Regions from separate parts of the Bacillus sp. GB_SG_008 genome, predicted to be linked through region 3. Evidence: riboswitches for the same ligand, from Rfam matches in the RefSeq annotation. Region 3 holds a riboswitch; each other region holds the start of a gene.
What was found. A riboswitch is a leader RNA that binds a small molecule or an ion and turns the genes downstream of it on or off. The one in region 3 is predicted to bind lysine.
Positions count from the first base shown of each region.

Region 1: it holds a riboswitch for lysine, as region 3 does, so the genes downstream of both, ACTDJC_RS15860 (amino acid permease) here and ACTDJC_RS20245 (amino acid permease) in region 3, are expected to answer to the same signal.
Region 2: it holds a riboswitch for lysine, as region 3 does, so the genes downstream of both, ACTDJC_RS07995 (aspartate kinase) here and ACTDJC_RS20245 (amino acid permease) in region 3, are expected to answer to the same signal.

Region 1 is NZ_JBPZSK010000005.1:408,807-420,075, reverse strand. Features, by position in the region: gene ACTDJC_RS15880 (DMT family transporter) at 1-587, opposite strand, end outside; gene pdxR (MocR-like pyridoxine biosynthesis transcription factor PdxR) at 714-2,159, shown strand; gene ACTDJC_RS15870 (VOC family protein) at 2,279-3,082, opposite strand; gene ACTDJC_RS15865 (sulfite exporter TauE/SafE family protein) at 3,431-4,330, shown strand; lysine riboswitch at 4,637-4,830, shown strand; gene ACTDJC_RS15860 (amino acid permease) at 4,939-6,408, shown strand; gene ACTDJC_RS15855 (iron-sulfur cluster biosynthesis family protein) at 6,519-6,821, shown strand; gene ACTDJC_RS15850 (NAD-dependent protein deacylase) at 7,105-7,848, opposite strand; gene pcp (pyroglutamyl-peptidase I) at 7,918-8,565, opposite strand; gene ACTDJC_RS15840 (DUF979 domain-containing protein) at 8,580-9,542, opposite strand; gene ACTDJC_RS15835 (DUF969 domain-containing protein) at 9,544-10,239, opposite strand; gene pxpA (5-oxoprolinase subunit PxpA) at 10,267-11,022, opposite strand; gene ACTDJC_RS15825 (biotin-dependent carboxyltransferase family protein) at 11,019-11,269, opposite strand, start outside.
Region 2 is NZ_JBPZSK010000003.1:45,110-56,378, forward strand. Features, by position in the region: gene ACTDJC_RS07955 (transglycosylase domain-containing protein) at 1-94, opposite strand, end outside; gene ACTDJC_RS07960 (hypothetical protein) at 189-413, opposite strand; gene ACTDJC_RS07965 (PepSY-associated TM helix domain-containing protein) at 1,033-2,427, opposite strand; gene ACTDJC_RS07970 (GYD domain-containing protein) at 2,896-3,186, opposite strand; gene ACTDJC_RS07975 (MFS transporter) at 3,376-4,644, opposite strand; gene ACTDJC_RS07980 (YndJ family protein) at 4,779-6,407, opposite strand; gene ACTDJC_RS07985 (DUF4166 domain-containing protein) at 6,395-7,024, opposite strand; gene ACTDJC_RS07990 (DoxX-like family protein) at 7,029-7,937, opposite strand; lysine riboswitch at 8,151-8,338, shown strand; gene ACTDJC_RS07995 (aspartate kinase) at 8,573-9,802, shown strand; gene ACTDJC_RS08000 (hypothetical protein) at 10,353-10,676, opposite strand; gene asnA (aspartate--ammonia ligase) at 11,027-11,269, opposite strand, start outside.
Region 3 is NZ_JBPZSK010000011.1:13,376-24,644, reverse strand. Features, by position in the region: gene ACTDJC_RS20245 (amino acid permease) at 33-1,451, opposite strand; lysine riboswitch at 1,584-1,763, opposite strand; gene ACTDJC_RS20240 (hypothetical protein) at 2,221-2,604, shown strand; gene ACTDJC_RS20235 (hypothetical protein) at 2,668-2,847, opposite strand; gene ACTDJC_RS20230 (hypothetical protein) at 3,241-3,420, opposite strand; gene ACTDJC_RS20225 (ABC transporter ATP-binding protein) at 4,245-5,999, shown strand; gene ACTDJC_RS20220 (ABC transporter ATP-binding protein) at 5,996-7,996, shown strand; gene ACTDJC_RS20215 (amino acid ABC transporter substrate-binding protein) at 8,478-9,281, shown strand; gene ACTDJC_RS20210 (amino acid ABC transporter permease) at 9,268-9,969, shown strand; gene ACTDJC_RS20205 (amino acid ABC transporter ATP-binding protein) at 9,997-10,731, shown strand; gene ACTDJC_RS20200 (small, acid-soluble spore protein, alpha/beta type) at 10,781-10,984, opposite strand; gene ACTDJC_RS20195 (alpha/beta-type small acid-soluble spore protein) at 11,237-11,269, shown strand, end outside.

The DNA.
Region 1 (11,269 bases), on a different contig from region 3:
AGCGGAACAATTCCTAATAACGTTGACCAAGCGGTTACTCGCATCGCAGAATATTTCGTAATAAGCGGCTGAGCAAGAATTGGATACCAGCCCCATGCAATCGACGCAACCAATCCAATTATATTTCCAAGCCATGCGTATTCATATGTAGACTGATTCGTATGCCCTGTCAATAGCACAAGCGCTGCCCCGCCAAAAGAAAGCATAGATCCGATTTGTATTTTCAGAGAAAAACGTTCTTGTTTATGCAATACAGCTAAAATCCCAGTAAAGATTGGAGACATTGCAATTAATAATGAAGCATTCGTCGCAGAGGTATATTTTACTGAAAGCATAAACAGCGTTTGATATAAAGTTGTCCCTACAATACCAACCACCAAAAGTCTCAGCCAGTCTTTCCTCTCTATACGTAATGAACGTTCCATAATAAAAGTAATAAGTAGTAATATTGGCGATGCAATTAAAAAGCGCATACTATTAAATTGAATGGATGACATATATGTCACTCCGTATTTTCCTATCGTATAGTTTGCTCCCCATACTAAAGCAACTAACATCAGGAGCCATTCCATTTGCCTTCGTTTCATCCAAATCTCCCCTTCCCTCATTTAGCATAGTAAAATTGGCCCAATGCAACACCATCCAATTGGCTGTTTTTTCACCCAGCCAATTTGCTATAATGGTGATAATGAAGGAACAAGGAGACGTTACAAATGAAATGGAAGTTAGATTTAGATAGTAAAATCCCGATCTATCAACAAGTTGTTGATTATATTGAAAGGCGTATTATGTACGGAGAGCTTCCACCAGGAAGTTTTCTCCCTTCAGAGCGCAAGCTAGCAGAGCAGCTTCAAGTAAATCGAAGTACAATTACAACGGCCTATAATGAACTACGTGCAATGGGAATTGTTGAAAGTACAACTGGAAAAGGCACAAGGGTCAGTACACAGATGTGGGGTGTATCGCCGAAATTCGCACCGAATTGGAGCGGTTTTGTGGAAGGTGGGACATTTTTGCCTAACTTACCACTCCTTCGCTACATTCGTGAGCAAGTGCAGCAAAATGAAAATATCATTGATTTTGCAAACGGTGAACTTGGATGTGATTTGTTTCCTCATCAGCAATTACAAGCAATTTTACGCGAACAACCGTTAACACAATCATTAAGCTATGATCATCCACAAGGCTACCTTCCTTTACGAAAAATTGTAGCTAAATATATGAAGGAGCATTTACAAATTGATGCAACTGAACAATCGATTATGATTACTTCCGGTGCGCAGCAAGCACTGCACCTTATTGTGCAATGTTTATTAAATCCAGGCGATGCAGTCGCATTTGAAAGTCCGTCGCATTGCTATTCCTTGCCCCTTTTCCAATCGGCTGGCATTCGTATTTTTCCATTACCTGTTGATGAACATGGCATTCATCCAGACGATGTATACGAACTTTATCGAAAGCACCGGATTAAAATGATTTTCTTAAATCCCAATTATCAAAATCCAACAGGGACACTCCTTCATCCCAAAAGAAGGGAAACACTTCTATCTTTATGTGCCGATTTACGAATTCCAATTGTTGAAGATGACCCTTCTAGCTTATTAACATTAGAAAATAAAGAACAAACATGTTCAACTTTAAAATCAATTGATACAAACGGAACAGTCATTTATGTTCATTCTCTGTCTAAAATGATAGCACCAGGATTACGAATCGGCTGGCTCGTTGCTCCGCAGTCTGTTGTTGAACGATTATCAGATGCACGGCATCAAATGGAATTAGGTTTAAGTATTTTTCCGCAATGGCTTATACAACAATTTTTTGAAACAGTTCCATTTGAAACACATTTACAACAGTTACGCTATGAACTATTACAAAAAAGAAATATATTAGCAGACGCACTGCAATGCTCACTTCAGAAAGAACTCTCATTTTCTATACCAACAGGCGGAATTTACATATGGGGAAAATTAAAACAACCTATTCAAGAGAAACAACTTATTATGCAAAGTTTAAAACAACAAGTGGCCTTTATGCCCGGCAGTATTTTTGGTGCAAAAGATGATTATATTCGTCTATCATATGGAAAAGTAAATATAAATTATATTACTGAAGGGATCTTTCGACTTCAAAAAGCAATCAACTTTTGTTATTCGTAAAGGCTTCCAACATTACGATTGGAAGCCTTTCGATTTATACCAAAATTTTGTTTGGACAATTGCCGGCCAATTTGTATGCTCTGCTAATTGCTTTATTACTTCGTTCACCTTGGTTCCTCTTAAAATATGTACATACCATTCGATATCTGATATACACTCGTATTCTCCTTGTCGCCTTGAAACTCTACAGCAAATGGTACCTCCCCGCAGTTCTGTAATTGATTCTGAACTACTCCATTCCCTATTGGTTCACAAAGTTGAATTGTTATTTTCCCAAGAGAAAAACTTCGAAATACAGCATTCCACTCCTTATCTATTTTTGGCGTACTCATTTCTATTTGCAATAACTCTTTCCATAGTTTGCTTGTTTCATTTACATTATTAACAGTATAGAATACCTTTTTCATTCCAGTTACATTATTGTCATGAAATGAAATCACTCCTTTTTTCTGTAAATCTGCTCTTCTTTTTTCATCCGATTCACCCCACTCAATAAAAAACGGTAATCTAGGTTCATCAGCTTCCTGTTCAATAAATAGCATTTTCCAGCTTAATAGAGTTCCATCATCTCTTAAACGTTTTCCCTCCAGCGGACCATTTATATGAAATCCCTTTTCAGAGAATTTCTTAGCAAGTTCTTCTATATGTTCTGTACGCAGTGCAACTTGAAGCATCCCTTCCCCCATTTGCAACTTACGAACAGTTTGCTGAATGAGAGGGTTCTCTGCTCTGTTTGCAGCTTCTTTGTTCTGAACTGCTAAAAACTCAATATATGCCAAATCAAAATAACATAAGCTATTATATGTTCCCCAATTCGTATGCTCTCCTCCTTGAACTGTATGAAATCCGAGTATCTTCATTTGTTTTATTGCTTCAGCTGGAGAGCATTGAATTACGTGAACAAGATGATCAAACTGTAACATCTCCTCACCATCCTTACCTTTATCCTTTTTAGTGTATTACTTTTCGTTTATTTCTGGCAATTCAAAATTTTATTTAAAACATAGTTGATTTATATGATTAATATGTATTATAATAAAAAAAATTAGAATATGATAAAGCTGATTGGAAAACCAAAGGCTCTTTTCTCACTAGAGAAAGGAGCCTTTTTTATTTTATCCCGCTACTTTTGGGCAGCAAGACCCCACCTTAAGATTTTGAGAAGACAAAAGAGATAGATGGGGGATTATTGCCCGTAAGAGCCCGATTGATTCAATTAACCATCAGTCCTTGATGGTAATTTCACTTTATTATAAACGGAGGTATTAAACATGCAAAAATTAATTATCTTTGCCATCATTGGTTTTTTTGCTCAACTCATTGATGGAGCTTTGGGAATGGCTTATGGGGTAACATCTTCCTCATTACTACTCATGTTTGGAATTGCACCGGCGGTCGCTTCAGCATCTGTTCATTTAGCCGAAGTTGTTACAACTGCCGCATCTGGTATTTCACATATCCGCTTTGGAAATGTCGATAAATATACCGTTTCAAGACTGACATTACCGGGTGCAATTGGCGCTTTTGTAGGTGCTTGCTTTTTAAGTAACTTACCAGGAAATTTAATTAAACCATATATTTCAGTATTTTTATTCGTATTAGGTGTATATATCTTATTAAGATTTATTTTACAAAAACAAGTTGTTCAAACAAATAATAAACGCCTGTCTGGTAAGCAATTAATCCCACTTGGCCTTTTTGCAGGTTTTGTAGATTCAACAGGCGGTGGCGGTTGGGGCCCAATTACTACTCCTGTTTTACTTGCACGCGGTAATGAAGCAAGAAAAGTTGTCGGTTCTGTAGATACGAGTGAATTTCCTGTTTCATTAGCTGCCACACTTGGATTTTTCATTTCTCTTGGATGGGAACAAGTCAGTTGGTTTTGGGTGTTTGCTCTTATGCTTGGTGGTATCATTGCAGCACCAATTGCTGCGTGGCTAGTACGAATTGTTCCTTCTCATTTACTTGGAGTTCTTGTCGGAGGACTCATTATTTTCACCAATATCCGTACGCTATTAACAACTTTTAAAGTAAATCAAAGCGTAATTTTTCTTGCTTATATTGTGACAGGTCTTGTCGTTACAATTGCACTGATTATTACGACTCGTAATCAATCACAACAGACAAACAAAAAAATTGTATATAACAAACAAAAACAAGTTTCCCCATAAAGGGAAGCTTGTTTTCTTTTAGTCTCCTCTTCTACAATATATTTTGTCGAAATTTATTTGTCTCAATTTTCTGTAAATTTTAAAGGATTTTTTGAAACACAATGCGAAACTATTGTATAACCTTTTTCATCAAGAGGTTACTTATTACATATTTTTTAGGACCGGGATGAATTTTGAAAGCGCTTTTCTAAAATAGCCATTCTTTTTCGCTTTTTTTCTACAAAAAAATCCTTGCAATATTCTCAGAAACTCATTACAATTGCGATATATTAAAAATCATAGCAATAGAAAAAATCCTCATCAATCCGATGAGGTAGAGGTTGCGGCTTTTATTAGTAATCCGGACGAGACGCAGAGAACGTCAATAACTCCGAATGAAAGGAAAAGCTGCCGAAGTTTATACTTCTTCTCTGGAAGTATATGCTGGGGCTGTTTTCGAATAGGAACAGAACTGTCACGTTTACAAAGTTACCGTGTAAACGTGGGGCGCTATCTTAACGGAAGGTATGATGGGGTGGCTATTTTTGAAATGCTCCGCTAAAGTCCTTTGGCGGTTTTTTTTAATTCCCCCCGCTCCTTCCTATCTTACAAGAAAAGGAGTGTTGAAAATGAACAGCGCAACTACAAAAGTTACCTCTACGTCTACAAATCAATCTGCACAAACAAATAACGAACTAAAACGCGGATTGAAATCCCGCCATCTTACAATGATTTCACTTGGTGGTACAATTGGAACAGGTTTATTCCTAGCAAGCGGTGGTGTTGTCCACTCAGCTGGTCCTGGCGGTGCTCTCGTCGCCTATGCTGCAATTGGTATTATGGTATATTTTTTAATGACAAGTTTAGCAGAATTAGCATCGTACATGCCTGTAGCTGGATCATTTAGCACATACGCAACAAGATTTGTCGATCCAGCTCTTGGATTTGCATTAGGTTGGAACTACTGGTATAACTGGGCCATCACGATTGCTGCTGAACTCTCTGCAGTTACATTAATTATGAAGTTTTGGTTCCCAAATACACCTTCCCTTATTTGGAGTGCTATTTGTTTAGCTATTATGTTTCTTTTAAATTATATGTCTGTAAAAGGGTTTGGGGAAGCTGAATATTGGTTTGCACTTATTAAGGTTGTAACTGTTATCGCCTTTTTAATTGTCGGTTTTCTTATGATTTTCGGTATTATGGGCGGAGATCCTGTTGGTTTCAAAAACTTCACAGTTGCAGATGCACCGTTTAACGGTGGCTTCATGGCAATCATTGGTGTATTTATGGCAGCTGGATTCTCATTCCAAGGAACAGAATTATTAGGGGTTGCGGCTGGTGAAACTGAAGATCCACAACGTAATATTCCAAAAGCAATTCGCAGCATCTTTTGGCGAATTCTACTGTTCTATATTTTAGCAATTCTTGTAATTGGTTTACTCATTCCATATACAGACAAAAGCCTTGCAGCAAGTGATGTAACAGTAAGTCCATTTACACTTGTATTCGAGAAAGCAGGTGTTGCCTTTGCGGCATCAGTAATGAACGCCGTTATTTTAACAGCTGTTCTGTCTGCTGGTAACTCTGGTATGTATGCATCAGCACGTATGCTTTGGGATTTAGCAAACCAAGGTAAAGCACCTAAATTTTTAGGAAAACTAAATAGTCGTGGTATACCTGTAAATGCATTGATTGCAACATCATTAGTTGGATGTGTTGCTTTCTTAGCTTCTTTCTTCGGTGATGGTGTGGTCTATGTATGGCTCTTAAATGCTTCTGGTATGTCAGGCTTCATCGCTTGGATCGGAATTGCAATTAGTCACTACCGTTTCCGCAAAGCATACACTGCACAAGGAAAAGACTTAAATGACTTACCCTATAAAGCAAAATGGTTCCCATTCGGTCCAATCTTTGCATTTGTATTATGTTTAATCGTTATTCTTGGTCAAAACTACGGTGCATTTATGGGAAAATCTATTGATTGGAACGGTGTACTCGTTTCATATATTGGTTTACCTCTTTTCTTAATACTTTGGTTAGGTTATAAATTTACAAAGAAAACAAAAGTTATTCCACTAGATAAATGTGAGCTTTAAAAATAACAACCTATCAACAAAAGTTGATAGGTTTTCTTATGTGTCCGAGTAGCCGGTTTATTATATTTTTGCCATAATAGAATGAGAATTTAAGAAAAGGAAGGGATTACATGAATATTCGTGTTACAAATACAGCAAAAGAAAAACTGCAACAATTACAAAACGAAGGTAAAACAATTATTAGAGTAAAAGGAAGTATAGGCAACACTTGTACTGTCTATGTGAATATCGATTTAATTGTCGATGAATATCATGCAAAAGATGTCGTATTTGAAGACGAACAGCTTGTTATTCAAATCGATGACTTCACAAAAGATTATATCGGAAATACAATGACGCTAGATTACAGCACAGGCTTTAAAATTACAACACCAAGTGAAACGATTGTTTATGGTTTATCGCTAAAAAAATAATATAAAGTGAAACTTCCATCAGTAGGGTTTTTTTCATCCCCCACTGATGGCTAGTTGAACCAATCGGACTTTTACGGGATAAAAAACTCGATTTTCATAATAAGCAACTCTCTTATTGTATATTGATTCCTAAATAAAAGAACAAGTAACGCATGGATAAAAGAAACAACCATGCGTTACTTGTTACTGCTTCTTATTCTCTTAGGTTAATACATTCGCTAGTTGGGCACTATATATCCCTTTAAAACCACTTTGGCATAAACTTCTTTAGCTTTAGTTTCATTTACTCTGCTTTGTCTGCTCCACCTGCTAAAAATCCATCCACAAATTCTCCTATTGTTTCATGAAACGTATAATCAAAATACGGTTCTTGTCCTGTCCGCTCGTCATTAATAAGGATCGTCGTTGCCCCTATCTCTCGTTTTGCTATTTGCGGGAATGATGCTACAGGCTGTACTTTTAATGATGTTCCCATAACAAGTAATACATCTGTTTCATACAAGCGTTCAACGGCTGTTTGAAATTGAGGCAATGTGTCTCCATATAACACAACATCAGGATTTAAAATGAAATTACACTTCTCACAACGCGGTACTTCATGTTCAATCATATATTGTAAGTTATATTTCGTACGACACTTTGGACAATGAGCAGATTGCAGTGTACCATGTAAATCAATGACACGTTTACTCCCGCCCAGTTGATGAAGTCCATCAATATTTTGTGTTAAAACAACAACATCTTTTCCGTTTTCTTCTAACTGCGCAATAAACGTATGTCCTTTGTTCGGTTTATATTGATGAAATGTTTCAATTTGAAAGATTGCTTTATAATGTTTCCAAAAATCTTTCGGGTTTCGATTATAATATCCTCTTGATAAATACATTTCTACATTTGCATCCGCATACAAACCGTTTGCTGATCGAAAGTCTGGTATCCCACTTTCTGTACTTGCACCCGCTCCAGTTAACACCGTAATTTTCTTAGCATTGTCAATGATAGAACGCACTTCTCCATAATGCTGCACAACATTCACCTCTATGTATATTTCTTCTTTCATTATAACAGGCATATGCAGCAACTTGGAAATTTTCTCTTAATGCGTTGTACCTTCTGCTACTACTATATCTATTTCTACTTCCAAAGCTGTTTGTATTAAAAGCTCTATTCCTTTTGTAATGTTAGAAAGCGACATGCTCGGTTGTCCAGGATATGCACTCGCCTGTTCTGGTAAAAACGGAATATGTACAAAACCACCAGAAATATGATCTTTCTGTTTTGCTAATATGTGCATAAGTCCGTAAAAAAGATGATTACAGACAAACGTCCCTGCTGTTTGGGAAACAGATGCTGGAATTCCCCCTTCACGAAGTTGCTTCACAATTGCTTTTATGGGAAGTGTTGACCAATACGCCACTGGACCATCCTCAATCACTGGTATATCAATCGGCCGATTTCCTTTATTATCAGGAATTCTTGCATCATCTACATTAATTGCAACGCGCTCCACTGTAATATCGGAACGTCCCCCTGCTTGTCCAATACACACCACAAGAGCTGGATCTACTTCATCAATATAAAATTCTAACATTTGTAAGGATGTGTGAAAAACAGTAGGAATTTGTTTACTAACGATTGTATATTCACCTATTCTCTTTTGATCAAGTTGTTTAGCAACTTCCCAAGCAGGATTGATTTTTTCTCCTCCAAATGGTTCAAATCCTGTTAATAAAATTTTTTTCATCAATCCTCCCTCCTTTAAAATCGATATACAAGTACGTACATAACAAGCATGTTAATTATAAAAATAGCGACGGCAACTGGCGCTTGCGCTTTAATAACAGCATTTTTATCTTTAAGCTCTAACAACATTGCCGGAACAATGTTAAAGTTAGCAGCCATCGGCGTTAACAATGTACCGCAATAACCAGCAAACATACCAAGCGCTGCCATAATTGCTGGGTTTCCTCCGTGCATTTGAACAATAAGAGGCAAACCAATCCCCCCTGTAATAACAGCAAAAGCAGCGAACGCATTTCCCATTACCATTGTAAATAACATCATTCCTAAGCAATATGCCATGACAGCCACGAATGGATATTCAGTCGGCAATACTTGTCCAACTAAATCCGCCACTACCTGTCCAACTCCAGACTTAGCAAATATACCGCCAAGAGCAGCAAGCATTTGTGGTAAAATAACGGCCCATCCGACCGCTTGTAGTAAACGGCTCCCTTCTTGTACTGGCTCTGTCACTTTTGCTTTTGTAATAGCCATCGCAAAAGCAAGGGCAACTAATGCACCTAATGCTAGTGCAATTAGTGTTACTTTTTCAGGATCCACAACAAATATATCTCCAAACTTGAGTTTCCCAAGAGTGAGCGTTCCGATAATAGTAAACAAAGGGATTAATATAGCTGGCATGAAAATTTTATTTCCTAATTTTGCGGCATGTTTTACACGCTCTTCTACTGGTGCTTCTTGTTCATTTGATTTTGTTACTTGGTTTAATGATGCTAAAATAACCATAACTAAAACGAGACAACCGACATAAAACGAGGGAATAATATTTCCAAATAAAAATGTAATAGCAAACAACGCCCAAAACAAACTAGAACCAAAACGGTTCGGATGTTGACGATCAAAAGCAACACGAATTGCAATAAAAGCAACAATAATACCAAGTAGATAATAAATTGTATCAAGTGTAATTAATTTCACGCTACATCGCCTCCTTATTTTGATTCGCTTCTTGTTTCATAACGTCGTCTATATGTCTATCAATTTGACGAAAACGAATCCAACTTACAATAAATGCAGAAATTGCTGTTGGAATTCCCCAAAGTGCCATATCCCACACACCAACATGCATGCCGACAGAATCAAAAAATCCTTTCATTAATAAAATAGCACCTGTTGCAATAAAAATATCTTCTCCAAAGAACCACGCTGTATTTTCTGCAGCCGCTGCGGACGCTTTAATTTTTTCTTTTAACTTCTCTGGAAGTTTTCCGTAACGAGCCTGCGCTGCCCCTTCCGCCATCGGTGCAACAAGTGGTCTTACTGCTTGCGCATGTCCTCCAATGTTAAGCCCAATCGCTGCAGTTGCTTCGCGAATAGTAAAATACGATAGAAGAACGCGTCCCGTCGTTGCTCCTTTTGATTTTGTAATCAGTGCTTCTGCTCGTTCTTTCAATCCGTAACGCTCTAAAATTCCAATAACCGGAAGTGTCAATAAAATTGGCATGGACATATATCGATTTTCTATAAAGAATTTTCCAAATAAACTTATCACTTCGTGAAATGACATACCGGATACCATCCCTGTTACAATTCCAGCTACCATAACAACTAACAATGTATTAAATCGAAATAAAAAACCAACTGCTACAAGTAAAATTCCAATCAATTTCACCATATATAACCCCCCTATCTTTTTTACGTGTTACGGTGCACAAATGTTAATTTGTGCTTGCTGCAGTGCATTGTAAATGCTTTTCGCATAATCAACAGCATGCACGCCATCCCCATGAATACAAATTGTATGCGCTGCAATTGAAACGATAGTCCCATCAACAGCTTGAACATTACCTTTCTGTACCATTTGCAATACTTGTCTTATCGCATCTTCTTTATTTGTAATCAATGCATTCGATTCTGCACGATTTGTTAAGGTCCCATTACTTTGATATGTTCGATCTGCAAATACCTCTTGTACAACACGAAGATTATATTTTTCTCCTGCACGCAAAAATTCACTACTTGCTAATCCAAATAAAAGAAGATCTGGATTTACTTTATAAATAGCTTTTGCAATAGCATCTGCGATTTCTGAATTTACTGCTGCTAGATTATAGAGCGCACCGTGCGGTTTAACATGATTCATTTTTCCACCCAATGCACGAATAAATCCATCTAATGCCCCGATCTGATAAATCATATAATCGTGCACTTCATCTGATGAAACATGCATCATTCTTCTTCCAAAACCAATAAGATCTGGTAAACCTGGATGTGCACCTATTGAAACATTGTGTTCTAGCGCTTTTGCAACAGTACTATGCATAACTAAAGGATCACCAGCATGAAATCCACAAGCAATGTTTACCGATGAAACATAAGGTAGAATCGCATCATCATTTCCTATGTTATATACTCCAAAACTTTCTCCTAAATCACAATTTAAATCCACTATATTCATGCTTTCTCTCCTTTCAGCTTAATGAGCATTTTTAAAAGATATATAGTTTGTTCTTGTTTTATATATAGCTGCTGCGCTTCTAATACTGAAATTTTCGAAAACGAAAGATAATCTCCTGGCTTTAATTGTGCAAGCAGCGGTATATCAATTGAAATTACATTGGCAATTCGCGGATATCCACCTGTCGTTTGACGATCTGCCATTAATATAATAGGCTGTCCTTCAGGTGGTACTTGGATTGTCCCAT
Region 2 (11,269 bases), on a different contig from region 3:
TCAAAAATGATCCTTTTGGGGAGGACTTTCCACTTCCTTGTTGTTCTTTCTTTATTTGTTTTCGTTCCTCACGAGAACGATACGTTTCTGACATTATTCTTCTCTCCTACGCTTCGTTTATTTATGAAAGTTGCAGACCATATTAAGTAAGCCCTTTTGTTAGCTTACTATCTACTAAATTATGAGTATTATATTTGGCCTAACACTTTCTCATCTATAACGCGTACATAACGTACTAAATAAGAATTTATTATATAAGCTCCTTCGTCACTTTTCGCAACAAAAAACTTGTCGTGTTCTATCTTTTCTAAAACTTCTTGTATAACCTCTTCCTTTTTAACATCTAATCCTTTTATTATTTTTTCTCTTTTAATATCATTATCCAAAGTATAGCAAACAGTAAATTCCTTCAAGTTGAATCTCCCTTTCTAATACGGTTTCCAGTATTTTTAGTAGAAATGAATTTCTATTTATACAGACCCGTATATGCGTAAAATTTATATACTACATACGCCGTAGTTGTCGCTCAATTTTGTTTTTCATAGACTTCACACATAAAATAAGCTTCCACCTATAATTATTTCGTAAGGAACATTATTTTTAAGGGGGTCAAAAAAGTTTTTTCAAAAAAACTTTTATAAAGTGAAACTTCCATCAGTGGATTTTTTTCCTCCTACACTGATGGTTAGTTGAACCAATCGGGCTTTTACGGGCAGTTATCCCCCACCTATTTTCTTTGCTTCCCTCTGAATTTTGAGGTGGGGGTCTTACTGTCCATTAATGCGGGATAAATAAAAAACCCGACTTGCAAATGCAAGTGGGCTTTCTTATTTTCCCTTAAAATGATTCACTATTTTCTGTACTCTACTTGTTGATATGACAAGGCGGCGTAGATATAGCTTTTGTTTCTTGTGTTTTATTATGATCTATATATAGGTATACACCAAGTATTAATAAAGCACTCATTACTGTGTATAAAAAGATTTTCTTTTTCATATCCTTCCCCTTACCTTATCAATAATCTAACCTATATTAACCAAACCATTTTTTCAAAGCTGGCACTCTCTTTATTACTAGCCAATCAAGCGCCAAAGCCGCAAGCAACGAAATGCCCACTAGCGGGAATAAAATCCCCAGTATGATAATAAGAACTACTACACCTTTCATTAATTTGAAATTCTTCGGCAAAGAAGGCGCACCTAATGTACCAGACGGCTTGCGTTTCCACCACATCATGCAACCTGTTACAGCAATTCCGATTAATACAAGACAGATTACAAGATCCAACAACTGATTTGCTAGGCCAAAATAATGCCCTTCATGCAGCGCAATCCCGATAGAAATCGCTTTAGCCAATATTCCATAATCCGCAAAACGTAAATCTGCCAATATTTTGCCGCTGTACTGATCGATGTGCAAAGTTGCTTCCCCTTCCGGTTTATCAGGCTTAACGGAAACTGTATACACACCTTTTTCTCCCTTAGGGAATGTGATTGAATATCCATCCTCTAAATGATTTTTTTCTGCTATTTTCATAATGTCTGCCACTGTAAGAGAGGCTGCTTTATTTCCCTTAGACTCCGGAACTGGTAATTTTTCTGCTGCCCAAGGTACATCCGCCACCGCTTTAGACGGAACAGTCGACTGCGGCAAATTACCGTCCCATAGTCCTGTTGGGTATCCCGTTTCTGTAGTCGTTGCGATTTTATTAATATAATCTCCCCATAACCCGGACCAAGGAAGTCCCGTCATTATGAATATAGAAATGAACAGTGAGAACCAGAAAGCCGGAACGGAGTGTAAGTCACGTAACATCGTCCGTTTTCCTTTAGTGAATCTTGGAATCAATGTACCAAAGATTGATTTTTTATTGCGCGGCCACCATAAATATAAACCGGTAATCAACAAAATCATTGCCCAACAGGCAGCCATTTCTACAATACGATCTCCTGTCGTTCCAATCATAAGCTCGCCATGCATCCGCTCCACTTCGCTCATGAATTTCTCTTCGTTCTTTAAATCCCCTAAAATTCTTCCATTGTGTGGATTTACAAATACCGTCATTGCACCTTCCTTATTTGTAATTCCTACTTCTGCTGAACGATCTGATACAAAGGATGGCTTGTACTTTATAACGGAAGCATCGGGATACGCTTTTTTGACTGCTTCTATTTGTTCTTCAGCAGTCAATTTTTCTTTTGCAGCCTGTACATAGTAATAATCTTTGTATATAATGTTTTCAATTTGCGGTTTAAATAAATAGATAATACCCGTTATTGTCAATAAGATTACAAAAGGCGCAAAGATAATACCAGCATAAAAATGCCAGCGCCATACAGCTCGATATAAAGATTGCGCTTTTGAAACTTCCGACTGAGCTGCATACTTTTCTGCAGAATGATTTATCGTTTGTCGTTTTGCAAACATGTTCTGTTTTCCCCCTAAATGATACTTGCTCTTCCCTTTTCGTATAAACATGTAAGATTATAATTCCGATTTTTAATATATCGAACATATGTGAAGGTTTTGTGAGAATTTTTCAAACTTATTTGTAATTTTTCGTGAAACTTTGAATAGAGCGGGTTACAGGTACTCACCTTCTACCTATCTGCTTTGTTTTCTCTCAATCTTGAGATAAGGCGCTTACTCCTAGTTAATTCTGGATAAATTTACATACTGTTCAAAGCAAAAAATAAGACACCTCTCACTATGCAGAGAGGCGCCTCTATAATAAATCCATACATGTTACTTACTTAGTTAATCTTTTAAAATTTCTTCATAAGGAATATTGGCTTCACTCAGCATAAAGAACTCGTAATCCTAACAATACAAGAAGCCAATATAGAAAATGTAAACCAACTTAGTCGTTCTTGAAAAAACATCATATCTAACAAGTTAGATTTCTGTTACTAGTTGCTGAAATTCGCCCATATCCAATAGTGGAAAAATCTTCGTTTCCACCATCCCTGGTAATTTGCCCGCTAAATCAATTTTCTTTACTGCTAATATGTCAGGTGCTTCAAAAGTGATAACCATATCGTATTCACCTACAATGGCATAAGCAGTTAAAATACGTCCACCGAATCGTTCATAGTTCTTATGTAAATTAGAAAAACGTTCACTAATATTTTTTATATTTACATTTCCTTCACGATTAAACTTTGCTAGAAGTATATATTTTTGCATAAGAACCTCCTCTTATTTAATAGGAATAAAAACAGCTAAGACTATATTCATTACTCAACAAAAATATTAAATTATCATTCTCCTCAGGTGAATTCCTTCTACTTTACATACTTCCCATTAAAGGTACTACATGATGATGCACTTCTTCTTTGTTAATCATTTTAATTAGAAAGGGCATATAAACAAACATCAATCAAACTGACGAATACTCGGAACAGATAAAGCAGACAGGACCACTACAATAGCCGCAATCGCTAAAATGATGATAGTCAAAATACCACCAATTATATTGGCCAACCATCCAACTATCAAATACCCTAACGGTAATAGCGCAAAGGACCCAAGCATATCGAGACTAACAACTCTACCAAACGCTTCTTCCGGCACAAGTTCTTGCAAACTCGTTTCCCAAATTAAACCGAAAATCATAATGCCAAACCCTTCAATAGCCATTAATCCAATTAATGCTGGTGTCCATGAGACAAAAGGCATTATTAAGAGCGCCAATCCACTAATTAAAACACCACCATACGCCAATAAACCACGTTTATGCCACTTCTGTTTCCCTCCAAAAACAAGAGCAGCAACAACAGCACCCCCGCCAGAAAATGCCATTCCGAGGCCGTAAACAAAAGGTTCAAAGTGATGATGAATATTAAATAACCAAGGAATTAAGATGACTACAATACCCGCGTGACAAATATTAATAAACGAAAATGCTAAAATTGTAATCCATAACCATGGATGGCTTTTTAATACTACAATTCCTTCAATGAAATCTTTTTTTAGGTTCACTTTATTATCTGCCCTGTCTTGCACTTTTTTTGCTGTCAAATCCCTCAAAAATAGTAAACATATAAAAGAAAGCAAATAAGTCAATGCATCTAATCCAAAACCGATACCTGCTGATGCGATGGAGACAATGAGACCCCCAAGTGCCGGACCAATTAAACGTACACCTTGGCTGCTCATCTGCGTTAAGGCGTTTGCTGCATTCCGAATTTCCGGCACAAACACTCTTGCTCGAACTGCTGAATAGGCTGGTTGAAATAATCCTTCCATAAGACCATACATTGCTACTAATACATATAAAATATGGATCGTTAAAGTATCAGTAAACATGAGAATTGCTAGCATTATCATTAATATCCCTCGAACAATATCAGTAAATAACATCAATTTAACACGATTAATACGATCTACAATTAATCCTGAAAATGGTAAAATAAGTACGTTTGGAAACATATACATCGTCATTGTCATCCCCATAACGACTGTCGAGCCTGTTAATGTATATACAACCACCGGAAGAATAACCATTGTAATAGAACTTCCAAGAACTGAAAAGAGCTGCCCGATCCATAAAAAAGTAAAATGACGTGATTTTGTAATAGGTAATAATAAATTACTTATATAATTTGAATTTTTTTGTTCTTGTATCTCTATCTCTCCTTGCATATGTCCCCTCCTTGCCTAAAATAAAACAATACCGCATTCCATTATAACATTTAAATGTGATCATTTTCTAAAGATTCAAATTTTATTAATTTTTGTATTTTATATCGTATTATCTAGCAATAAAAAAACGATTGCTATTTTCGAGCAATCGTTTTTTCTATTTCATAATCAATCTCAAGAAACTTCACACCAAACATCCACATTTGATGATGTGCTGTTAACGTGATTTTATCCTTCTCTCTTATCACAAACGTTTCAGCTAACGGTAAGCGAATCGTAAAAAAGCGGCTATGTAAATAAATCCCCTCATCCCCTTTTGTACTGTTCCGTAACCGACTCGTAATGATAAGATTTTTCTTATCATTACGCAGTTTTAACATTCCAGTCATATTCGCATATGGTAATGGCAGCGCAATATTCATGTATGTTTCTCCAGTATGTTCATGCTGAGAGTAGAGCGCGACAAAGATTGTTTCTTTCTGTTCGTTTTTCCGAATCCATGCTCTGACATCATTTCTACCGTCTTTTTCATCTTTTATAGAGACAATCTCTCCATGCATAACCTCTAACCGATTTCCCATTCCTAAATGAATTTGCTGCACACGTCGACTTATTTTTTCATAAAGAAAGGCAAATGTTTGAAACCAACGTGACCAATAAATAGTTGCTTTTAATTCATAGTTTTTCGTGTTCTCATAAAAATCAATAATGAGCGGTGATACACTTTTTGGATTAAACTGTTTACTATGAAAATCTATCATTTTATTTATAAGACCTGTATATTCGTTCTTCTCTATTAGCTTATTTTCCAATAAAACATTCTCTCCAATTTTCATCTTTCCTTTAATACGACTCATTGTTTTTCCATAATGAATGTATTTCGGATCATTCTTTTCGATCATCCACCCCATACAAGCAGGTAATGCCACGCCAATTCCGTTTACAACCCCATGAATCCAAACCATTTGTACAATCGAAATAGTCATCATTCCTCTGAAATTCCCGTATGAGTATAAAAGAGAGAAAAGAATAGTCACCATAAGTGTACTAGACGAAATGATAAGAAGAACTTTCGCACTTATAGATGTAAATTTTGTTTTCCATACAAAAATGCCGTAAACATAGAGCGAAATAAGATAGAGTAGCACCGCAAAAAACTCGAATATTCTCGAATAGGTAATGCCAATGGCAACTGTCATCGGAGAGATGATGATAATAAACATAACAATCGTATATAATTTACTTTTCTTTTGTTGCTTTCTCCCTAGCAAACCCGCAGATAAAGGAAGTAGAAAAGCAGAGTAATGAAAATGAGCTGCTGTGAGTAAGACGATATCTGAACTAAACTGCATAATTGGTATGTTTGCTACAGAAACAAAGAACCAAAAGCCGCCTAAAAATAAATACATAAATCCACTATCAATCGCTGTTTCTTCTAGCGGTTTCCATCCTCTTTCTAATAATCTACATACACCAAATAATGCTACAATACCCGTATATATGAACCAAATTATCGCAAATAGAAAATGGTTTGTTACAAAAGCAAGCATCGCACTTATCGCTGCAATTGGATAAATAAATACTGCAAGTTTGTAACAGAATAATTCATCTCCATCTCTTTTTCTCTTATCTACAATAGAAAACGCCATCGGGATAAATAGAAGAATTGACAATAATATAATCGATTCAACAGGATGTAACTTTGGCCACTCTAAAATGAGAAAAATGACATAACAGAGGAGACCGATTATTATATTTCGCATATATTTACATCCCTTTCTCTAAACGTCCCCTTATAAGAGAAAAGCGGCCCTAATATCGGATTTTGCACTTGTACATAAATCCGATAACAATCTAATTCATCATCATAACTTTCTATAATCTTTGCCTCTCCATATAAAAACCTTGGCAATGGAATTTTCATTCCACATAAGTAGAACCATTGTTTTTTTGATGAAATATAAATCGCTCCTTTTGCATCAACATGAAACGCAAGCGTCGATACGAGCAAATGTGGTTCACCGAAATAATCGACAATTTCATCTTGTTTATCATTCAAATACATAACAGCATTAAAATAACGCTTTTTTTCACCAAATAGAAACATCCGATTCCATCTTACAAATACCTCTCCTCTACTATCTTTCTCTGCAGTATTCTGAATGATAAACGGTACTTCTTCCCCTCTTTCTGAAAAGAACATCCGGAATCTTGCTGCTACTTTTAAAAACATTCTTACAGCAACTGAGCCTTCTGTAATTTCATCCATCCTTCCTTCTCCTACAAAACTATATTTTTCTGTAATTGCATAACGTTTCTGTAATTTTGGATGTAACTGATGATAGGATTCTCCTAATAATGTTTCGTAAATGGAAGACAAATTCTCACCCCTTTCTGCTTCTTTTACAATGTTTTGCTTGCGGTAAATTATTACTATTTACATAACCGATTATTGAGAATCCAATTAGCATGATGTTTAAAGTAATTGGATTAAAAGGTTGTATAAAACTATCAATATTTGTGAATCCTGCTGCAGCTGTCAATGCCAATAGTATAATAATATGAATGAAAAACAATTTCTTCTTTTGGAAAGGTATCAACCATGCGATTCCAAACACGATTTCCAAAAAGCCAATCATTTTAATAATCCATGCAACATTATCAGTTGCACCAATAAGACTAGAAAGCATTCGTACCTCTTCCGGGTGAGTATATAAAACTTTCGGAATAAGTCCTTGATAAATCCACACAAAAGAAAGTAAAAAGCAAACAAAATAGTACGTAACAGCTCTTTTCAATAATAAACGTGGATGAAATCCTTTTTCTAACCACAGTTTTAAAGCATCAAAACTCCATGCAGTTGCCCATCCTAATAACGGACGAAATATGTATGAATCTATAAATCCCCCTATATTTCCAAACCTTGTTTCATAATCATACTGCGTTTCAAAGCGAATCTTGTTCCCATTCGGTGTATACTTCCAATAGCCTCTTCCTACCGTAATCAACGAAAGCTTACTGTCTGTCCAAAAGTTCAGTGAAGAGATTCGTCCCCCATCTTCTTTTTGTAGTTCTCCTATTGATTCTCCTTCTCCAGCAATTTCAAGTCCAAAACCAATTTTTGTTTTATATAAAAAACGCTGCGGTTCGCCTTCCTTTCTCTCTAAATACGATATTTCTGTAAACCGCGCATCCCATTCTGTATGTATCTTTGGATCTTGTGTATATTTCCAAAGTTCATTCATTGTTGTTTCTATTTCAGTTTGCACATAAATAGGTTTTTGTTTTTTCATCCACACTGCTCCATCCGTATAATATAATTAATATATTTTCAAAATATTGTTATAACTTCTTCTTTTAAACATATTTTATATCATTTTCATTTCATATTATAATAGATTTAATTTTCTGAATTTTTATAACCCACTTGATTTCTCTCACCATTTTGATTACTATGGAACAAATGTTACCAACAACTTCATACAACCAATCACTCTCGCCGAACGACGTGAGATAGAGGTTGCAACTTTTATGAGTATTCTAAAGGAGACACAGAGATTGTCCATGAGCTTAGAAGAAAGGAAAAGTTGCCGAAATTTATATGTTTCTCTGAGCATATGAATTGGGGCTGTTTTCGAATAGAAACAGAACTGTCATATATACAGCGGTGTATATATGAAGAGCTATCTACAAAAAAGAGAGATCATGTTTCTTTATGATCGTCTTCTTTTTTGGCGGTTTTTTTATTAGCTCCGTTTTCTGTTTCCTTTTTCCTGTAACAGCACCATCCTCACCTATTTGAGATGGTGTTTTTTTATTTGCTTTCGGTAACTTACAGGAATGAAAGGGATCTATATTTCCCATCTTATGTTTAACAACATTCTTCCTAATTTATTAACCAATATTAAATTGAAAGTGGGCTCTCATGATGGAAATTATTGTTCAAAAATTTGGAGGTACATCCGTTGGAAGTATCGAACGTATTCAACATGTTGCGGATTTAGTCATTGAAGAATATGAAAGAGGACATGGAATTGTAGCGGTCGTTTCCGCGATGGGACATAATACAGATGAATTAGTATCTTTAGCTGCTGGCATCACAGATCAACCTAGTAAACGAGAAATGGACATGCTACTTACAACAGGTGAACAAATTTCAATTTCTTTATTAACAATGGCTCTGCAAGCGAAAGGTTATGCTGCAATTTCACTAACAGGCTGGCAAGCAGGTATTACAACCGAATCTGTACACGGCAGCGCAAGAATTACCGACATTGATACAGATCGTATTCAATCTCATTTACAAAAAGGATCAATTGTCGTTGTAGCTGGTTTCCAAGGATTAAGTGCAGAACAAGAAATTACGACGCTCGGCCGCGGCGGGTCTGATACAACTGCAGTCGCATTAGCTGCAGCATTACAAGCAAAAAAATGTGATATTTATACGGATGTAACAGGTGTTTACACAACTGATCCACGCGTTGTAAAAGACGCTTACAAATTAGATGAAATTTCCTATGATGAAATGCTAGAACTCGCAAACCTAGGTGCTGGTGTGCTTCATCCAAGAGCAGTAGAATTCGCGAAAAATCATAACGTTATATTAGAAGTTCGCTCAAGTATGGAACGAGAAAACGGAACAATCGTAAGGGGAGAATGTAACATGGAACAACAATCAATCGTAAAAGGCATTGCATTTGAAGACAATATTACACGCGTAACAATTAAAGGTTTACAACCAGATGGTCTTTCCACAATCTTCTCTACATTAGCAAGCGCTCATATTAATGTAGATATTATTATTCAAAGTATTACAAATGAAGGAACTGTACATTTATCCTTCTCTATTCATTCAAATGACTTAAAGGAAACACTAGCGGTATTAGAAGAAAATCACGAAACTATGCACTATGAATCTGTAGAATATGAAAACCATTTAGCGAAAGTATCAATTGTTGGATCGGGCATGGTATCTAATCCAGGTGTAGCTGCTAAAATGTTCTCAACGTTACAAGAAGAAAATATTCATATTAAAATGGTAAGTACATCTGAAATTAAAGTATCTGTTGTTATTGGTCGCCTTAACTTAGTAAAAAGTGTGGAAGCACTTCATGAATCATTTATGGCAAAAATTGAGCCTCTCGTATCAGTAAATTAAATGAAGCAAGGGATGGAGAGGTTATCAAGACCTACATCAAAAATATCCCTAAAATAAAGGAGAACACATATTAGTCATGTGTTCTCCTTTTTTCTTTTTCTCAAACTCAAGCCTCCTTTAGTAAAGAAAGACTGGATGTATTAAAGGTTTTTAGCTGTATTTGTTGCGATGTTTACTTTATTACTTAAAAAAACGTTTTTTTCATCAATTGTGAAGTAATAAAGTGAAACTTCCATTAGTGGAGAGTTTTTTCATCTCCCACTGATGGCTAGTTGAACCAATCGGGCTTTTACGGGCAGTTATCCCCTACCTATCTTCCTCGCTTCTCTCTGAATCTTGATGTGGGGGTCTTACTGCCCGTTAATGCGGGATAAAAAAGGATCAGCCTTGATTTTTAGATAAGGTAAGAAAGCTTGTGTAAGTTATTAGATGGCAATAGATAAGTTTCCACTAATGGATTGATGCGTAGGTTAACTTTACCCATTGTCATTTATATCTTGATATAAATTATTAGACATCCAGGTTATAGCATAATTGGTATAACCATTACTTAGAAGCCACCCATGCCCATTCCTGGGAAACCACCCATGCCCATTCCTGGGAAGCCACCCATACCCATTCCTGGGAAGCCACCCATGCCCATTCCTGGGAAACCACCCATGCCCATTCCTGGGAAGCCACCCATGCCCATTCCTGGGAAACCACCCATGCCCATTCCTGGGAAACCACCCATGCCCATTCCTGGGAAGCCACCCATACCCATTCCTGGGAAACCACCCATACCCATTCCTGGGAAACCACCCATGCCCATTCCTGGGAAGCCACCCATACCCATTCCTGGGAAGGCTATAATACGTTGAGAATCTAATGTCATGTTTCCACCTACTTTTTTATAAATATTTCATAGTCTTTTACATGCTATGTTTTAAAAAAATAAAGGAGCTTATTCTCCTTTAAAGTTAGGCAGACTAACTACCAATAACAGGTTTTATGTCAATAAATTTTCACTTCCTGCACCTTGTTACGCCTCCCGCTGTGACCTACGTCCCCTTCTTAACAAATGACCACTTGTTCCGTTATCGTTATATACATGTTAGACTACAGTTTCAATCTCTAGGTATGTAGTATGAGATGTATGAAAAAAGAGGATATATGCCCTCATACTGGACATAGTATCCTCTTCTAATCATAGTATATTTATCAATTGCATCCCTTGTTTTCTTTTTAGAACAAGTGAATGTTTTGCTTTTTGCACTCTTCACGCATGTCATCTGGCCATACAGAAGTTTGAACTTCGCCAATATGTGCTTTGCGTAAGAAGTACATGCACATTCTTGATTGTCCAATGCCACCGCCCATTGTAAGTGGAAGCACGCCCTCTAAAATGCCTTTATGGAAATCATAATCACGTTTGAAATCTTCCCCTCTTATTGTTAATTGTTCATCAAGAGATTTGCTGTCAACACG
Region 3 (11,269 bases):
GTTAACAAGATAAAAAAGCAAGTTACCTTTAGCTAGGCAACTTGCTCGTTTTGTTTTTCTTTTTTCTCGTCACGTTTCATTAATGGATAGAAAGCAAATCCAACTAAAAATAATCCAATGCCAAGCAGGAATGTTTTCATATCAGAAGAGCCAGTTTTAATAACCCATAGTGCATAAATAAGAGCAATCGCAGCAATGATTCCATCCACCATACGAGAACCCTTTTGATTTTCGTATGTTTCACCTGTGATAACAAGCTTGAGCTGGAAGATTGGAGAAACGAGATATGGGATTAAATAGGCAAGTGTTGAAACGGTAATAACAAATGTATACGCCTGGGCAATTGACCCGGATAGTGTTGAGAATAGGAACACTTGCGACATAATATTTGTTAAACGAAGCGAATGAATCGGGCTTCCTTTTTTATTGGTTTTTGTGAAGAAGGATGGAAAGAATCCTTCTTTTGCTGCTTGATACGGTACTTCTGAGCTTAATAAAACCCAACCAAGAATGGATCCAAATAGAGAAGTAAGTGCAAGCAACGCCATTAATTTTCCGCCGTTATGACCCATTACTGCAGTTAATGCATCCGCTAATGGTCGTTCAGATGCTTGTAGTTTATCTATATGAAGAACACCCATTGTTAAGATGGTAATTCCTAAATAGATACCAACTGTTAGTAGTAAGCCGGTAACAGTTGCACGTTTTACTGTTTTTGGTGAAACAGCACGGTTTGATAATAATACAGCCGACTCGACACCAATGAAGGCCCAAAGTGTTGTTAAGGCTGCTAAGTTTATTTGCGATAGCAGTCCGTGTGAAATGCCTTCTTTATCAACGATTGGCGTATACCATTGTCCAAGTTTAGAAGCTTCGAAGGCAAATAATGTAACAATGATGAAGAGAAGGAATCCTGTTACTTTCGCTGCTGTTGCTAAAAAGTTTAATTTACCGGCACCATTTACGCCATTTGCCAAAATCATATGGGTACCCCATAATAAAATGGTGCAAATGGAGAACGTAATCAATTTTCCAACTTCAATGTTGAAAGTTCCAACTGAAAACAATACGTGAGTATCTTTCATAATTGGGAAAAAGAGTGATAAATAGCCAGCAAATGATGTAATGATGGCTACGTTGCTTGCCCAGTTTGCAACCCAGTAGCCCCATACGATGCTAAAACCCGCCATTTTTTTTGTTTTTTGTGAAGAAAAGAGCGCGTAAGCATGACTTTGCGGACCTGTTGTTAAATCAGGACGACGAATTGCTAAATTACCGAAAACAAGAGCTAGCATTAATACGCCAAATCCTGTTGTTAACCAAGCTAATGTAACACCAAGAGGGCTGGCCGTTTGTGCTAATGTACTTGGAATCATAAAAATACCTGCCCCAACCATATTCCCAACTACAAATGCAGTAAGTACCCAAAAGCCCCATTTTTTTTGCTGCATAGAAACTACCTCCAAAATTAGTATAACCAAGTCAAGCGAGGAGATATGTATGTGTTTGAAGTTCCAAACAAAACAAAAAAACGCGTATATATTCACGCGCTTTTCAATCTTATTAAGAAACCCGCGGACATACCTCTCGATAGCTCTCCACAAGCAAAAAGCCTGTGACAGTCCTGCACTTATTTAATGCAGGCCCAGCAAGAAAGCGCTGTGGATGCTTCTTGCTTCGGCAACTATTCCTTTCCGATTTGATCAGCGATGCCACACATCTCCTAAATCATACTATTAATAATTGCAACCTCTACCTCACCGAGATACGAATGAGGATTTATGTATAAAGTTAACATAACCAAGGGTAACAAATGGCTTTTTATTCGTCAATGCAAATAAACATAATCAGATTATTGTGAGAATAGGGTATGTTTAAGATAGTGAAACAACTTAAGGCTTCGCATCATATAATATGTATATGAAATGAGGTATAAAGCAAAGATGCTATCAGTAAGTTTTTTTTCGTCCCTTACTGACGGCTAGTTGAACTACGGGTAGCTTTATCCCGCTATTCGCGGGCAGTAAGCCCCCCACCTCAAGATTGAGAGAGAAGGAAAGAAGATAGGTGGGGATAACTGCCCGTAAAAGCCCGATTGGTTCAACTAACCATCAGTGGGGGATGAAGAAAACCCCCACTGATGGAAGTTTCACTTTATTTCCTTAAAAATTTGGTGGAAGTTTTACTGTCCATAAATAGCGAGATAAAGAGGGATAGTGAATGGAGAGCTGGTTTAAGAGAAACTGCTTTATATGTGGGAAGGAAATTCATAGGCACCAGGAGCCAAGTGCAGTAGAGAAGTTAAAAAAGCAAAATGAAGAGCTCGCAGCTTCTTTAGAACGATGTATGAGACTCCTCTATGATACACAAAAGAATTTAAGTAAGAATTTAAGTAAAAAAACAGAAAAGAGTGCATTGCCGCCTCTTTTTTCATTAGGAGATAAGATAGAAGTATTTGATGGGGAGACACGTACAGAGGGGATCTTTATTGAGTGTACAAACGAATGGTTATATTGGGTTAACGTTGATTATAATCTAACCATTAGTCATATAAAAAGTGTAAAAAATATTATAAAAAAAGAGTCTATTCAAAAAGGGGTTTAAATAACTCTTTTTGAAATAGACTTTGCTTTTTTTGTCCTAGGAGTTAGAACACTTTATGAGCAATTAGGAAACTTTACGAATGTTAATTGTATCTAAGCTTGTCACGTTTATATTAGCATTGCTATCCACCCAGACTACGAAGTTGCCTTCGAAGCGAATGAAAACACCTTGACCGTCAATTTCACGTCCAGCTGAAAAAACGCGGATTTTGTCGCCTTCTACTAAGCCGTTTAATGTTGCCATGTGACCACCACCTCCCTATCAGAAGTTAATATATATATATGAAAATGATAGAGAGTGTGTGCGAGAGAAGTGTAGTATTAGCAACTATTTTTATAAAATATAGAGGTGAGTAGAAATTATTTTTTACTCACCTTTATAGAGTTACATTACATTCAATACTGTTATTTTCTCACGTGTCATAGATTCAAGATTCTTACGAATACCTTATGCGTCCGCTAATCTGAACAGAGCCATTTGTTATGGTTAATGTTTTGTATTTAACCATTAGTCATATAAAAAGTGTAAAACGTATTATAAAAAAGAGCCTATTCAAAAAGGTTTTATATGACCTCTTTTGATATAGACTCATCTTCTTTTAGTGAAAAGGATTTAGAATATTTTCTTTATAGGTAATTAGGAAATTTTACTAATGCTAATTGTATCTAAACTTGTAACATTTATATTAGCATGGTTGTCCACCCAGACTAGGAAGTTTCCTTCGAAGCGAAGGAAAACACCTTGACCATCGATTTCACGTCCTGCTGAGAAAACGCGGATTTTGTCACCTTCTACTAAGCCGTTTAATGTTGCCATGTGACCACCACCTCCCTATCAGAAGTTAATATATATATATGAAAGTGATAGAGAGTTTGTGATGAGAAAATGTAGTGTTAGTAACTATTTTTACAAAATATAAAGGTAAGTAGAAACTGTTTTTTACTTACCTTTATAGATTTACATTAAATTTAATCTTGTTATTTTTTCATGCGTCATAGATTCAAGACCTTTACGAATACCTTGTGCACCCACACTAGAGCTTAATAGTAAATGCTAATTGTCATGCTAAGTCCTCCTAAAAATAGTGACTTGTAAGAGTGAGGTATATGGTGATTGTATGAGGTTTGAAAAAATCCAAACGAAATATTTTTAAAAGCGATTTCGGGGACGTTCTTTTGCTTAATAATCTTTTTCCATAAAAATAAAAAAACAATTGACAGAAAAGTCTTTAAAATTATACAATTAAAAATGGAAAATAAAAGAAAAAGGAGGTGTGCGTGATGATTGTAATCGTATATATGACTGGCTCAGTTGTTTTACACAATGAAAACAATAAATATCATCACGCAACCTCTACGGACAAATAACGCTTCTTTTTAGTTGAAAAGGAAAGCGTACGTTGCGTGTGTCGTGACGTACGCTTTTATGCGTTTTTCGCATATCGTCAAAGCGACGGTATGCCTTTTTTTGTCTCTTTTTTTAGATTGTTCCTATACATTTGTATAGTTTCAATAATAAATGAAATGGAGAAAGGAAGGAATGACGATGGAAAAGTATGAGGTGCGAATGGTAAAAACGGAGACGCTGGATAGCGGATAATGAGTCAATGTTTAAACAGCAACAGGAAGGGAGAGGTTAGATTGTTTTCTGTATTACAAAAATTAACATGGTTTTTTAAAACGCATTGGAAAAGGTATAGCATTGCCATTTGTTGTTTACTTATTGTCAATGTGGTTGAGATTATTCCGCCAAAACTAATTGGATTGGCGATTGATGATATAAAAGCTGGGGATTTAACAAACGCGGGGATTATGAATTATGTGTGGATGTTACTGGGAGCAACAACTGTTGGTTATGTACTTTCTTATGTATGGCAATATCATTTATTCGGCGGCGCATTTGTGCTTGAAAAAACGATGCGTTCCAAATTTATGGGGCATTTGCTGAAGATGACGCCAACTTTCTATCAAAGAAATCGTACAGGTGATTTAATGGCAAGGGCAACGAATGATTTAAAAGCAATTGCCATGACAGCTGGATTTGGTATTTTAACGCTCGTTGATTCGAGTTTATATATGCTCACAATTGTGCTTATGATGGGTTTTTCGATTAGTTGGAAGTTAACATTCGCTGCTTTATTGCCGCTTCCGATTATGGCGTATGCAGTGAGTGCTTATGGAAAGAGATTACACGAGCGCTTTACAGTTGCACAAGATGCATTTGGAGATATGAACGATAAAGTGCTGGAGTCGATTGCAGGTGTACGTGTCATTCGCGCTTATGTACAGGAAAGAGAAGATGAGAAGCGATTTAATACGTTAACAACAGATGTGTATGCAAAGAATATGAAAGTCGCAAAAATTGATTCACTTTTTCAACCGACAGTGAAAATGCTTGTTGGGATAAGTTATTTAATTGGCCTTGTGTACGGAGCGTTTTTAGTATTTAAAAATGAGGTAACGATTGGGGAACTTGTATCGTTTAACGTGTACCTTGGTATGATGATTTGGCCGATGTTTGCGATTGGTGAGCTGATAAACGTTATGCAGCGCGGGAATGCTTCACTTGATCGTGTAAATGAAACGTTAACATATAAGCAAGACGTAAAAAATGTAAAGAAACCATCACGTGTACATCAGCCAGACTGCATTGATTTTGAAGATGTATCCTTTTCGTATCCAACATCCTCTAAATTAAATTTGAAAAACGTTTCGTTCTCGTTAAATAGAGGGGAAACACTTGGGATTGTTGGGAAAACGGGAAGTGGCAAAACAACGCTCGTTCGGCAGCTTCTTCGCCAGTATCCACTAGGAACAGGTGAAATTACAGTATCCGGTGTATCGCTGCAAAATATACACATTGATAATGTATTAAGTTGGATTGGATATGTTCCGCAAGAACACATTCTTTTTTCGAAAACAGCACGGGAAAATATTTTATTTGGAAACCCGAAAGCAAGTGAAGCAGAGTTGCAAAAGGCCATTGAAATCGCTGCTTTCAAGAAAGATTTGGAATTTTTGCCAGATGGATTAGAAACACTTGTTGGAGAAAAAGGTGTATCACTATCTGGCGGGCAAAAACAACGTATTTCGATTGCACGAGCAGTGATCCAAAATCCAGGAATTTTAATTTTAGACGATTCGTTATCAGCTGTTGATGCAAGAACGGAAGCGGCGATTATTGAAAATATCCGGAAAGAACGCAGTGGGAAAACGACGATTATTACGACGCATCGTCTGTCTGCTACGGAGCATGCTGACTGGATTCTCGTGTTGGATGATGGTGAAATCATTGAAGAAGGAACGCATAACATGCTGATTCAAAAGGGCGGTTGGTATACAGAGCAATTTGAAAGGCAACAAGGGGAAGAAGTAGAAGGTGAGGTGAAAATATGAGCGTTGGAAAACGATTATTTCAATATGCAATGAAAGTAAAAGCAACGATTGGGATAGCTTTAGCGATGTTATTTATTTTTGTTATTGCTGAATTAGCTGGTCCGTTTGTTGCGAAAACGATGATTGATGAACATATCGTAGGGATTGAAAAGCCTTGGCACGAAACGATAAAAGGAGACGATACTGTTTTTTATAACGGTGCTTGGTATAAGCGAGGCGATCGGTTTAAAGCAGGAGAACAGAAAGGAAAAGAGGTTCGCATTGTTCAAATTGGCCGCGACTACTATTTTATTCCTAATAAAGTTTCCCTTGAAGGAACGCGTTCTGTCAAGGGGAATATGATTACAATTCAGAAAGGGAAAGCGGTGCAAGTATATAAGGGGACTAAGCTTACAGGGGAGGAAATTTTCTCGTTTTATCAACCAGAAATAAAACGGCTATTCTTACTTGGCAGCGGATATTTAGCTCTTTTACTTGTTGTATCCCTCTTTGCATACGGAAAACAATTTTATTTACAAAAAGCAGCGAATAAAATTATTCAAATTATGCGAGAAGATGTGTTTTCTCACATTCAAACATTGCCGATTCGTTACTTTGATCATTTGCCGGCCGGGAAAATCGTTTCTCGTGTGACAAATGATACGGAGGCGATTCGAGAGCTATATGTAACAGTACTATCGACATTCTTTTCTAGTTTTATTTACATCATTGGTATTTTTATTGCCTTGTTCTTATTAGATGTAAAGCTTGCGCTCATGTGTTTAATCCTTATTCCAATTTTATGTGTGTGGGCTATTTTTTACCGTAAGTATGCATCTGTGTACAATCATAAAATGCGCTCACGGTTATCGGATATTAATGGAACGGTCAATGAATCCATTCAAGGAATGCCTGTTATTCAAGCGTTTCGTCAAGAACGTGCAGTAAAACAGGAATTTGAACAGCTAAATGAAGAGTATTATATGTATCAAAATAAAATTTTAAGTTTAAATGCAGCGACTTCTCATAACTTAGTAGGGGTGCTCCGCAATATTGCGTTTACAGGTGTGATTTGGCATTTTGGCGGCGCATCATTAAGTGCAGCAGGGATGATTTCATTAGGTGTGCTATACGCGTTTGTTGATTATTTAACACGATTATTTTCACCAATTACAAACATGGTGAATCAGTTAGCAAATTTAGAGCAAGCGCGCGTGGCGGCAGAGCGTGTGTTTGAATTGTTAGATGAAAAGGGAGAAGCAGTGCAGGAAGAGCATGTTCCGCGTTTACGAGGAAATGTTCGTTTTAATAACGTTTCGTTTTCCTATAACGGGAAAGATGAAGTTCTGCGAAACATTTCCTTTGAAGCGAAGCAAGGAGAAACGATTGCGTTAGTTGGTCATACCGGATCAGGAAAAAGCTCGATTATGAATGTACTCTTTCAGTTTTACGAATTTCAAAAAGGGAACATCACGATTGATGGATATGATATAAAGGCCATCTCAAAACAAGCACTTCGTGAGCATATGGGAATTGTACTGCAAGATCCATTCCTATTTACAGGAACTGTTGCTTCAAATGTGAGTTTAGAGCAAGAACGAATTTCGAAGGAACAGATTGTGAAGGCGCTGCGTGATGTTGGAGCGGAACGCTTTGCAAACAACATTCAAGAAGAAGTAACTGAAAAAGGAAGTACGCTTTCAACAGGTGAGCGGCAACTTATTTCCTTCGCACGCGCACTTGCATTTGATCCAGCGATTTTAATTTTGGATGAAGCAACATCCAGCATTGATACAGAAACAGAAGCGATGATTCAACAGGCGCTTGAAGTCGTGAAAAAAGGGCGCACTACATTTATTATTGCCCACCGCTTATCAACGATTAAAAGTGCAGATCAAATTATCGTACTGGACCGCGGAACGATTCTTGAGAAAGGTTCACATGAAGAGTTGATGGCAAAGAAAGGGCGTTATTATGAAATGTATAAAACACAGATTGCGGGTAGTCAAAGTGCGTAACGTTCACGGAATGTTCGGAAAATTTTAAGATAATGTTTACAAGTGGGACGTATTCTTCCTTTGTCTATATGATATTTTTTTGATAAAGGGGGAATACAAATGGAGGAATTATCGGTTACCTTTAACATTGCTTTCTTTTTGTTATTATGTGGACTGATTGGATATTGTGTATTAGATTCTTGAAGAACTTGCCGCCCTGGCAAGTTCTTTTTCATGGTAGAGGTATGCTTCACGAATTTCTCATTTTCATAATATAACATTTGTAAAAACACACCAAAAAATTGTATTATGTATTAGCTGCTTTGCTTGAGAATCCTCTTTAAATAAAATTTTATTCCTACATTTATCCATGTATTTGTTTGATTTTGAACGAATAGGATACACTAAGTGAGAACATTTTGATTGAAAAATATTGCAAGATTGAATACAATAATCAATATTGTTCTTAAATTCCTATCAGAATACTTGGAGGACTGTTATTATGAAAAAATTACTTTCATTTTTCGTACTTGCATTATTGGTTGTGGGAGTTGTAGCGGGTTGCGGAAAACAAACAAAAGATACAGCTCAAGAACCTAGCAAAGATGCGTTAGATCAAATTAAAAAGAGCGGAGAGCTTGTTATTGGAACAGAAGGTACATATCCGCCGTTCACATTCCATGATGAAAGTGGAAAGTTAACAGGGTTTGATGTTGAGATTGCAGAAGAAGTAGCAAAGCGTCTTGGCGTGAAACCAGTATTTAAAGAAACACAATGGGACAGCTTATTTGCTGGACTTGATGCAAAACGTTTTGACATGATTGCGAACGAAGTTGGGATTCGTGCAGATCGCGAAAAGAAATATGATTTCTCTAAACCATACGTATCTTCTTCAGCAGTACTTGTAATTCCGAAAGATAAAGACAAACCAGCGAAATTCGAAGATATAAAAGGCTTAAAAGCAGCACAATCTTTAACAAGTAACTTTACTGACATTGCGAAGAAAAATGGTGCAGAAATCGTTGGTGTAGAAGGCTTTAACCAAGCAGTTGAATTATTAAATTCTGGCCGCGTTGATTTAACAATTAATGATCGTTTATCTGTATTAAACTACTTAAAAACAAAACCAGATGCGAAAGTAAAAATTGTTGATACAGAAAAAGAAGCATCACAAAGTGGACTGATGTTCCGTAAAGGCAGCGATAAACTTGTTGCTGAAGTAAATAAAGCTTTAGATGACATGAAAAAAGACGGCACTTACGACAAAATATCGAAGAAATGGTTTGGTGAAAATGTATCTAAGTAATGTTTTATTTGATGTAGATCGATTATCCGTTTGGACTGATATAACAAAAGCATCCTTCATGCCTATGCTGAAGGATGCTATTTTCACTACAATACCACTTGCATTGATTACATTTATAATTGGTTTAGTGTTAGCGACGTTAACAGCATTATGCCGTATTTCTGGAAATCGCGTATTAGAATGGATTGCACGCATCTATGTATCTATTATTCGCGGTACACCGCTTCTTGTTCAGTTATTTATTATTTTTTATGGACTTCCGACAATAGGAATTACAATTAATTCCTATCCAGCAGCGATCATTGGTTTTTCGTTAAGTGTCGGAGCGTACGCTTCAGAAATTATTCGCGCTTCTATTTTATCGATTCCGAAAGGACAATGGGAAGCTGCGTATACAATTGGTATGTCGTACCCGCAAGCGCTGCGCCGCGTTATTTTACCGCAGGCAACACGTGTTTCGATTCCGCCTCTTTCCAATACATTTATTAGTTTGATTAAAGATACATCGCTGGCGTCAATGATTTTAGTAACAGAAATGTTTCGGAAAGCGCAGGAAATTGCAGCGACAAACTATGAATTCTTGGTTGTGTATACAGAAGCGGGACTGATTTATTGGATAATTTGTTTCTTATTATCTATTGTGCAGCAAATTCTTGAAAAACGAACAGAGCGTTACACTTTAAAATAATCCTTGCTAAAAGGAGTTTTGGTTTACATGATTTCAATTCAACATTTACAAAAAAGTTTCGGTGATAACACCGTTTTGCAGCATATTGATATGGCAGTAGAAAAAGGTGAAGTTGTTGTTATTATTGGACCTTCTGGTTCTGGTAAGACAACATTGCTTCGTTGTCTAAACGTACTAGAAACCCCTAATGGCGGTGTAGTTCGTATCGGTGACGAAACACTTGATTTCTCAAAAAATGTGACAAAGCGTGATATTGTGAAGCTGCGCATTCAAACAGGTATGGTGTTTCAGCATCACAATTTATTCCCGCATTTTACAGCACGTGAAAATGTAATGGAAGGCCTTGTAACCGTTAAGAAAGTTTCAAAAGAGAAGGCAAAAGAAAAAGCGGAGTATTTTCTGAGAAAAGTTGGACTCGGTGATAAGATGGATTTATATCCATTTCAGCTTTCAGGTGGACAACAGCAGCGCGTAGGTATTGCACGCGCGCTTGCGATGGAGCCGCAAGTGATTTTATTTGATGAACCGACATCAGCGCTTGATCCTGAACTTGTGCAAGAAGTGCTAAAAGTGATGAGAGAACTTGCACAGGAAGGCATGACGATGGTAATTGTCACGCATGAGATGCGTTTTGCTCATCAAATTGCGAATCGTGTTATCTTTATGGATGGCGGTGTGATTGTTGAACAAGGCACACCAGAAGAAGTGCTAGTACATCCGAAAGAAGAACGAACAAAGAAATTTTTACAAATGCTACAGTAGAAGATAGAAAGGTCTCAAGCGATGCTTGAGACCTTTTTGCCATATATATTTATTTTTGATATCCGCCAAGGCTTTGTTCAGCCATTGCTACTAAACGCTTTGTAATTTCTCCACCTACTGAACCATTTGCACGAGCTGTTGAATCAGCACCTAATGTTACTCCAAATTCAGTTGCAATCTCATATTTCATTTGGTCGATTGCAGCAGTTGCACCAGGTACTACTAATTGATTGTAAGAACTTTGGTTTGCCATAGGATATGTCCTCCTTAGAGTGAGTTTTGGTTGGATTAGCTGGAGTTGAACCAGAATCGCCCCGTTTGGCACTAATCCATCGTGTGGAGTGATTGTAATCATAGTATGGATGATACGTAGAAAGATATGCGAAATGTTAGTTTGTAAAATTTGTAAAAATTAATAATGCCAAAAATTACAAATCCCCTATTTGCATAGAAAGAATACGCTTTTACATACTATGAATACACCAATACAAGGAGGTGATATAACATGGCTAGAAACAATAGTCTTGCAGTTCCAGGT